DNA from 2 places in the Bradyrhizobium arachidis genome. Region 1 is predicted to be linked to the other one. Evidence: predicted binding sites of a transcription regulator. Region 1 holds the regulator's gene; the other holds the start of a gene.
What was found. The regulator LexA, encoded in region 1, represses DNA repair genes until DNA is damaged. The targets are predictions, from matches to a motif close to TGTTCNNNNTGTGTTCNG.
Positions count from the first base shown of each region.

Region 2: WN72_RS12345 (PA0069 family radical SAM protein) is a predicted target of LexA. The motif match lies at 3,589-3,606, and genes of this name have one in related genera.

Region 1 is NZ_CP030050.1:5,660,245-5,664,766, reverse strand. It holds gene WN72_RS26485 (hypothetical protein) at 1-430, opposite strand, end outside; gene WN72_RS26480 (hypothetical protein) at 625-837, opposite strand; gene lexA (transcriptional repressor LexA) at 1,040-1,741, opposite strand; gene WN72_RS26470 (molybdopterin molybdotransferase MoeA) at 1,918-3,129, opposite strand; gene WN72_RS26465 (hypothetical protein) at 3,361-3,555, opposite strand; gene WN72_RS26460 (HAD family hydrolase) at 3,723-4,352, opposite strand; gene WN72_RS26455 (alpha-hydroxy acid oxidase) at 4,361-4,522, opposite strand, start outside.
Region 2 is NZ_CP030050.1:2,679,310-2,683,831, forward strand. It holds gene WN72_RS12335 (acetate/propionate family kinase) at 1-993, opposite strand, end outside; gene WN72_RS12340 (phosphoketolase family protein) at 1,002-3,416, opposite strand; gene WN72_RS12345 (PA0069 family radical SAM protein) at 3,628-4,522, shown strand, end outside.

The sequences.
Region 1 (4,522 bases):
CGATCGGCAGACGCGGCGTTGTCGGGCGGTTCTCGGCACTGACCTGCGGCTTGTGCTCGCGCTCGCCGAGCGGCTGGGTCACGGGCAGTTGCAGCACGGTTGCCTGCTGGCCTTCGACGAGCTGAGTCACCAGGACGTATTTGCCGTCGGGGAATTCGATCGCGTCATGATGGCGATCGGGAATGTGCGGATCAATCTTGCCGAACTTGCCGACACGCGAGTTGACGGTGCGCGTCCAGATCCAGCGATTGTCGTAGCGGACGTTGTCGGCGAAGGCGAGCTCCGTTCCCGGCAGCAGGCAGACCGCGACGGTCGGATCGGCCGCGGAGGCAAAGCCGCGCGTCGAGGTGCCGCGGAACGTTGTCGTCACGATCGTCTCGCCGACCTCGGCAGGGCGCGATGCGACGGCATGCAGGCTGTAGTCACACATCGTGGGTGCTCCTCATGCGGAGATAGCAACCCGCGCCTCTGTCTTACGAGGCGCAGGCCTCTATCAGAGTGGAAGCATCATAGCGTCTGCCCGGTTATAGGCAAATCTGCGGCTCGCTGCCGCAGCGTGCGATCACATTATCTTTCCCGAATCCCCCGGGAACAAAGCCTGCTTTCGTGCATTCGGTGGGCGTATCAGTGGCCAGCCGGCGCCGACCAACCGGAGTATGGCCAGACCGGTTGTGATGGTTGCGTGAGCGCATTGCGCGCGTTGCGGACTTGCTCGCTCATGGTCGTTTCCTTGGCCGTCTCCTTACGGACATGGCGGTGCGATGGTGCGGCAACGGCTTGCGATGCTGATGCTGCGATCAGCGCCGCTGCTACTGTGCTCAGGATGATCTTGCGCATGACATCTCCTCCAACCTTCGAAAGCCGATCCGGAGCGGTGCTGCTTCGTGCGGCGTGGCGAGGATGTAGCGCTAGAGGAGGGGCCGGATAATCTGCGCGAAACCAGAAAGACTATCCAGCGGGAGCGGACAATCATCCGCTCCGATCTCTGGTCGGCGATGCCGATCGAAGCGCGCGGACAGCGCGCTTAGTACTTGCGGTATCAGTACTTCCGATAAAGCCCGATCAGCTTGCCCTGAATCTTGACCCGGTTCGGCGGCAGGATGCGCACCTCATAGGCCGCATTGGCGGGCTCGAGCGCGATCGAGGCGCCGCGGCGGCGGAAGCGTTTCAAGGTCGCTTCCTCGTCGTCGATCAGCGCCACCACGATGTCGCCGGTGTCGGCGCTCTCGTTGCGCTGGATCAGCGCCATGTCGCCGTCGAGGATGCCGGCTTCCACCATGGAATCGCCGCGCACTTCGAGCGCGTAGTGCTCGCCCGAGCCGAGCATATCGGGCGGGACGCTGATGGTGTGGCTGCGGGTCTGCAACGCCTCGATCGGCGTGCCGGCCGCGATCCGGCCCATCACCGGCACCGCGACGGGACGCTCGCCCTCGTCCGCAGGCGGGCTGGAGGTCGTGCGGACCTTGCCGAGATTGCCCTCGATGACGCTCGGCGTGAAGCCGCGGCGATTGCCGGCGGCCGCCTGCAGCTCGGGCAGCTTGATCACCTCGATGGCGCGGGCGCGGTTGGGCAGGCGGCGGATGAAGCCGCGCTCCTCGAGCGCGGTGATCAGGCGATGGATGCCTGATTTCGAGCGCAGATCGAGCGCGTCCTTCATCTCGTCGAAGGAGGGCGGTACGCCGCTTTCCTTCAGTCGCTCGCTGATGAACCGCAGGAGCTCGTACTGTTTGCGCGTTAACATCTCGACCAAAATCCCCCGGTTGATGTCGTTCGATTCCGAGACGCTGAATTCAGCGATAAGCCGCTGCATGCTCGAAACAAATCATGAACGGACACTATATGTTCGATACATGTTCCGCAACTGCTTAATTTACCGTGAACGCGACAAAGTTCGCGTCACGCGTGTGGCCAGCGCGTTCAGACCGGCAGGCGCAGCACCTCGCAAGGTGTGCCGGCTTCGGCCTTCGGCGCGAACGGCGCGCGCACGAGAAGTGCCTGTGCCGCAGCGAGATTCGCAAGCAGCGAGGAATCCTGGTGATTGACGGGAAGGGCGATCAGCGTGCCGTCGTCGCGCGTCTCCAGGCGTGCGCGCAGATAATCTTCGCGCTGGTCGTTGGCGCCGACGTCGCGGCCCAGCACCGCGCGCTCGCGGCGATGGTGAATCACGGAGCGGCCCGACAGCGCCCGAATCAGCGGCACCATGAACAGGAAGGCGCACACATAGGATGACACGGGATTGCCGGGCAGGCCGATCACGCGCATCGCCGCCAACCTTCCATGCATCATCGGCTTGCCGGGCCGCATCGCGATCTTCCAGAACGTCATCGCGGTGCCCTCGGCCTTCAGCGCCTGCTGGACCAGATCGTGGTCGCCGACCGAGGCGCCGCCGGTGGTGATCAGGATGTCGGCGCCGCTCGCGCGGGCGCGGCGTATGCCCGCGGTGGTGGCGTCCAGGGTATCGGCGGCAACACCGAGATCGACGGTATCGGCGCCCTCGCTGCGGGCGAGCGCGTGCAGGGCATAGCCGTTGGAATAGACGATCTGGCCGGGGCCAGGCGTGGTGCCCGGCATCACCAGCTCGTCGCCGGTGGCGAGAATCGCGACCTTCGGGCGGCGGTGGACGGGTAGAAACGGGTGATTCATGCCGGCGGCGAGCGCGAGGTCGCGCTCCGTCAGCCGGATGCCCTTGCGCAGCAGCACGTCGCCCTCGCTGAAATCGACGCCGGCGGGGCGGATGTGTCGTCCCGTCACGGCCGCTTCCTTGATCGTGATGCGCCTGCCGTCCGCAACCGTGTCCTCCTGGATCACGATCGCGTCTGCGCCGTCGGGAACGACGCCGCCGGTGAAGATCCGCACGGCTTCGCCGGCGCCGACCGATCCTGCAAACGGCCGCCCCGCCGCGACCTCGCCGATCACGGTAAGCTGGGAATCGATCTTGGCGGCGTCGGCCGCACGCACCGCATAGCCATCCATCGCCGACATCGCCTGCGGCGGCTGGGTGCGCCGCGCCGCGACGTCGTGGGCAAGCACGCGCTGGAAGGCCTGGTCGAGGGCGAGCATTTCTTCAGGCAGCGGCTCTGCGCCGGCAAGCACCGCGGCAAGCGCGTCAGAAACCGGCATCAGGGCCACGGGTGAAAACTCCAGCTGCGCCCGTTCGGGCAAATCGGCGGCGAGAGTTCTAGCCGAGTGCAGGCGCAGAGGCAAAAAGGCGATCACGCAGGATGATTCATCCTGCGTTGTCCGCTCTGCAGTGAAGGATAGACGTCAAGTCCGCCGCGGCATGATCCAGAAGGCGAGACAGACCGGGACGAGGATGGCCATGGCGAGGACGAGAAGGACGAGTGCCACGGCCAGCATCGGTCAACTCCCCGGCTGCTCGTCCGGACTGACGTCCGGCGCTTTGGGACTCTGATCCTTGTCGGGCAGCGGATCGGCCTGCGATTTCAGGTCGGCGGCCTTGCTGATCAGCTTGGCGGAGAGCTCAGAATCCGAGGTGGTTCTGGCGTATTTCATCAGCAGCGAGGCCTGCTTGGTGAGGTAGGTTTTGCCCAACACGACGATAAGCCTGATGTAGAATTCCCAACGGACTCATGAGTCCGGAAGCCGGTATTCGTTCCGGGAACTCCGTACAAAATTGCACAAAGTGATTGGGTTCCTCATTTTGCGCCAAATTAGGTCCAGCACCGGCGCGCCCCAGCGACGGGCCGAACCGGCCCCCAACGTCAAACCCCGAGTGCCTTCAAGGCGTTCCCGACATCGGTGGGCGAGGTCACATGCACCGCGGTCAAGCCGCGGGCGCGGGCTCCCTCGATGTTCTCGGCAAGATCGTCGAAGAATACGATCCGGTTGGCCGGCACGCCGATGGCGGCCACGACATGGTCGAAAGCCTCCGCGTCCGGCTTGCGCAGGCCGATGCTGGAGGACAGGTAGACCTCGCGGAAATGGCCGAGCAGGTCGGCATATTCCTTCGAGAAATAGTCCACGTGCGGCCGGTTGGTGTTGGAGAAGGCGTAGAGCGGCATTTGCCGCGCCGCGCGCGGCAACAGCTCGGCAATGTCCGGCATCTCGCCGGCGAAGATCGCGTTCCAGCCCTCCAGGAACTGCGCGTCGGAAATGCCGATCCCGAGTGAGGTGCGCAGCGAGGCGAAATAGTCCTCGTCGCTGATCTTGCCGACCTCGTGCAGCCGGTAGGCCTCGTCGCGCACATAGCGCGCGACGATGGCTTCGGGCTTGCAGCCGGCATGTCCCGCCCAGCAGTCGATCGCCTTGGAGAAATCGATGTCGAGCACCACGCGCCCGAGATCGAACAGAAGCGCATCGGCGCTGCCGGGAGAGAGCGAGGTCACCTGCATCCTTTCATTCAGTACCGGTAGGGGTCGTGATCGAACAGCGGGAACCCGCTGAACACGCCCGGCGCATTGGTCGCGGTCGCCGGATGCAGGCAGGACTTGCTGACCTCGGCGAAGGATGTGGCGCCCAACAGGCCGAGGCAGCGCAGCACCTCGTCCTCCAGCAGTTCCAG
Region 2 (4,522 bases), 3.0 Mb from region 1:
ATGCTCGCCGATGCCGCCGGTGAAGACCAGGCAGTCCAACCCGCCAAGCGTCGTCGCCATCACCGCAATCTCCTGCGTCGCCCGCAAAACGAACAGATCGACCGCCTCCCGCGCGGCAGTCTCGCCGCTTGCGAGCAGCGTGCGCATGTCGGCGGAGATGCCGGAGACGCCGAGCAGGCCCGACTGGTGATAGAGCAGGTGCTGGACGTCTTCGGCAGACATCTTCTCGTGCTGTTGCAGGTAGAGCAGCACGCCGGGATCGATCGTGCCGCTTCGCGTGCCCATCACGAGGCCGTCGAGCGGCGTCAGCCCCATCGTGGTATCGACGCTGCGGCCATCGCGCAATGCGCAGAGGCTCGCGCCATTGCCGAGATGCGCGATGACGGTGCGCTTCGTCGCAAGCACTGGCGCGATTTCCGCGATGCGGCCCGCGACATATTCGAACGAGAGACCGTGAAAGCCGTAGCGGCGGATGCCGCGCGCCTCGAAGCGCCGCGGGATCGCAAAACGGCTCGCCGGCGGCGCCATGCTGTGATGGAAGGCAGTGTCGAAACAGGCGATCTGCGTGAGGTCAGGCTTGATCGCCGCGATGGTTCGGATCGGCTCCAGGCATCGTGGCTGATGCAGAGGCGCCAGCGGAGTCAGTTGCTCCAGCTTCGCGTAGACATCATCCGTCACTTCCACCGGGCCTGAATAGTCCGGCCCGCCGTGAACGATGCGGTGACCCACGGCGCGCAGGCGATGGTCGCCAAAACGATCATCGACGAAGCCGAGTACATCAGCGAACAGATCGCCGCTGTCCGCACCAGATGCTTGCCTGTGTGCTTCGAAAAGGTCTTCGCCGGCAGGGCTCTTCACGGCGAGCCGCGGCTTTGCCTCATGCTCGTCGAGCAGGCCCTTGCAGAGCAGGGTGGGCTCGGCCGCGGAGATATCGAACAGGCCGAACTTGACGCTCGACGAGCCCGAGTTGAGAACGAGGACCGCATCCGACATGGCGGGCGTCAATCGCCGGCTTCGGCCGGCGTGTTGCCGCCGGCGCTGTTTGGCCAGACCCAGTCGCGAACCTCAGGCATGTCCTCGCCGTGCTCGCGCACGTAACGCGAATGCTCGATCAGTCTGTCGCGGAACTTCTGCTTCACCTGCGCGGCCTTGGTCGAAAGGCCCGGCACGCGTTCGATCGCCTCGATCGCGAGGTGATAGCGGTCGAGCCCGTTGAGCACGACCATGTCGAACGGCGTCGTCGTGGTGCCTTCCTCGGCAAAGCCGCGCACATGCATGCCGGCATGGTTGGTGCGGTTATAGGTGAGACGGTGGATCAGGTAGGGATAGCCGTGATAGGCGAAGATCACGGGCTTGTCGCGCGTGAACAGGCTGTCGAAGTCGCGGTCGGAGAGGCCGTGCGGGTGCTGCTCGCTCGGTTGCAGCGTCATCAAATCGACGACGTTGACGACGCGGATCTTCAGGTCCGGCAGCGCCTTGCGCAGCAGGTCGACGGCGGCGAGCGTCTCCAGCGTCGGCACGTCGCCGGCGCAGGCCATCACCACGTCGGGCTCGCTGTCTGCATCCTCGTTGCCGGCCCAGGTCCAGATGCCGATGCCGGCATCGCAATGCGTCGCGGCCTCCTGCATCGACAGCCATTGCGGCGCCGGCTGCTTGCCGGCGACGATGACGTTGATGCGGTTATAGGTGCGCAGGCAGTGATCGGCGATCCACAGCAGCGTGTTGGCATCCGGCGGGAAATAGATGCGGACGATGTCGGCCTTCTTGTTGGCGACGAGATCGACGAAGCCCGGATCCTGATGGCTGAAGCCGTTATGGTCCTGACGCCAGACATGCGAGGTCAGGAGATAATTGAGCGAGGCGATCGGGCGCCGCCATGGCAGATGCCGCGTCACCTTCAGCCATTTGGCGTGCTGGTTGAACATGGAATCCACGATGTGGATGAACGCCTCGTAGCAGGAGAAGAAGCCGTGGCGGCCTGTGAGGAGATAACCCTCGAGCCAGCCCTGGCAGAGATGCTCGCTCAGCACCTCCATCACGCGTCCGTCTTGCGCGAGATGCACATCGTAAGGTTCCGTTGGCTCCATCCAGACCCGCTCGGTCGCTTCGAACACTGCGTCGAGCCGATTTGACGCCGTCTCGTCCGGTCCCATGATGCGGAAGTTACGCGCGTCGGCATTGAGGCGAATGACGTCGCGCAGGAATTTGCCGAGCTCACGTGTCGCCTCCGCCACAACGCTGCCGGACTGAGACACATCCACCGCAAAACTGCGGAAGTCCGGCAGCTTCAGCTCCTTCTTGAGCAGCCCGCCATTGGCATGCGGGTTGGCGCCCATGCGCCTGGTACCGTCGGGGGCCAGCGCCTGAAGCTCGGGGATGAGCGCGCCGCTCTTGTCGAACAGTTTTTCCGGCTCATAGCCGCGCATCCAGTCTTCGAGAATCTTTAAGTGAGCCGGGTTCTCGCGGCAGCTCGCAACCGGCACCTGATGCGCGCGCCAGAAACCTTCGACCTTCTTGCCGTCGACTTCCTTCGGGCCGGTCCAGCCCTTCGGGCTGCGCAGCACGATCATCGGCCAGCGCGGCCGCTCGACCGCCTTGCGTCCGTCGCGGGCGTGCTGCTGGATCGAGCGGATGCTGGCGAGCGCGACGTCGAGTGCGTCCGCCATGGCCTGGTGCATCAATTTGGGATCGTCGCCCTCGACGAACAGCGGCTCGTGGCCGAGCCCACGGATGAGGTCGCGGATCTCGCTGTCAGGCATCCGCCCGAGCACGGTCGGGTTGGCGATCTTGTAGCCGTTCAGATGCAGGATCGGCAGCACCGCGCCGTCGTGGGCGGGGTTCAGGAACTTGTTCGAATGCCAGGAGGCCGCGAGCGGGCCGGTCTCGGCCTCGCCGTCGCCGACGACGCAGGCGACGACCAAATCGGGATTGTCGAATGCCGCGCCATAGGCATGCACCAGCGCGTAGCCGAGCTCGCCGCCTTCGTGGATCGAGCCCGGCGTTTCCGGTGCCGCATGGCTCGGGATGCCGCCGGGGAAGGAGAACTGTCTGAAAAGTTTTCGCAATCCGTCCGCATCGCGCGCGATATCAGGATAGATCTCGCTGTAGCTGCCTTCGAGATAGGTGTTGGCGACCATGCCCGGGCCGCCATGGCCGGGCCCGCAGATATAGATCATGCTGAGATCAAGCGCGCGGATGACGCGGTTGAGATGGGCGTAGATGAAGTTCAGCCCGGGCGTCGTGCCCCAATGGCCAAGCAAACGCGGCTTGATGTGCTCGGGCCGCAGCGGCTCGCGCAGCAGCGGATTGTCCAGCAGGTAGATTTGCCCGACGGAGAGATAGTTGGCGGCGCGCCAATAGCGATCGAGCAGATCGAGGTCGCTGCTTGCGGCGGCCGATTGTTGTTGATTTGTCATTTTCATGCCGACCCTTCACCGGGGGATCGTCATCAACATTGTTCCAGCGTGATCGATCCCTGGGCCGCATCAAACTGGATCGTCCCGGCAAGCGTGTTGCGTGAGGTCAAAGCCGCGCGCCCGAAATTTGGGCGGCTACTGTGCATGGGGTTGTTTTCGAGTTTTTCGTTTGTGTTCTTGATTTGTTCCTATGCCGTGCTATCTTGGCTTCATGAGTCCAGCAGCATCCTCTCATGCTCTCAAGCACCCGCCGGTCACGGCGCCCTCCGAGCCGGCGGGTGCGGACTCTGATTTTCCCGAGCTCGGCGTCGCCATCGACCGCCAGCGCAGGCGAGGGCGGGGCGCCCAATCCAATGCCAGCGGCCGATATGAGGCCGAGGCCCGCGTCGCCTTCGACGATGGCTGGCAGAGCCTGGAAGATCTGCCGCCGTTCAAGACCATCGTCGGCGTCGATACCTCGCGCAAGATGATCACCCGGAATGACTCGCCCGACATCGGCTTCGACCGCTCGATCAATCCCTATCGCGGCTGCGAGCATGGCTGCGTCTATTGCTTCGCGCGGCCGACGCATGCCTATCTCGGCCTGTCGCCGGGGCTCGACTTCGAGTCAAAACTGTTCGTGAAGCCCGAGGCGCCGTCGCTGCTCGAGAAGGAGCTTGCCGCGCCCGGCTACGAGCCGCGGATGATCGCGATCGGCACCAACACCGATCCCTATCAGCCGATCGAGCGCGAGCGCAAAATCATGCGCGGCATTCTCGAGGTGCTGGAGCGCACCGGCCATCCCGTCGGCATCGTCACCAAATCGGCGCTGGTGGCGCGCGACATCGACATCCTCGCGCGGATGGCGAGGCGCAACCTCGCCAAGGTCGCGCTATCAGTCACCTCGCTCGATCCGAAGCTGGCGCGCACCATGGAACCGCGCGCCTCGACGCCGCCGAAGCGGCTGGAGGCGCTGAAGCAGCTCTCTGAGGCCGGCATTCCCACCACCGTGATGGTCGCGCCCGTGATCCCCGCGCTGAACGATTCCGAGATCGAGCGCATCCTCGATGCCGCCGCCCATGCCGGCGTCAAGGAAGCGTCGTACGTATTGCTGCGGCTGCCGCTGG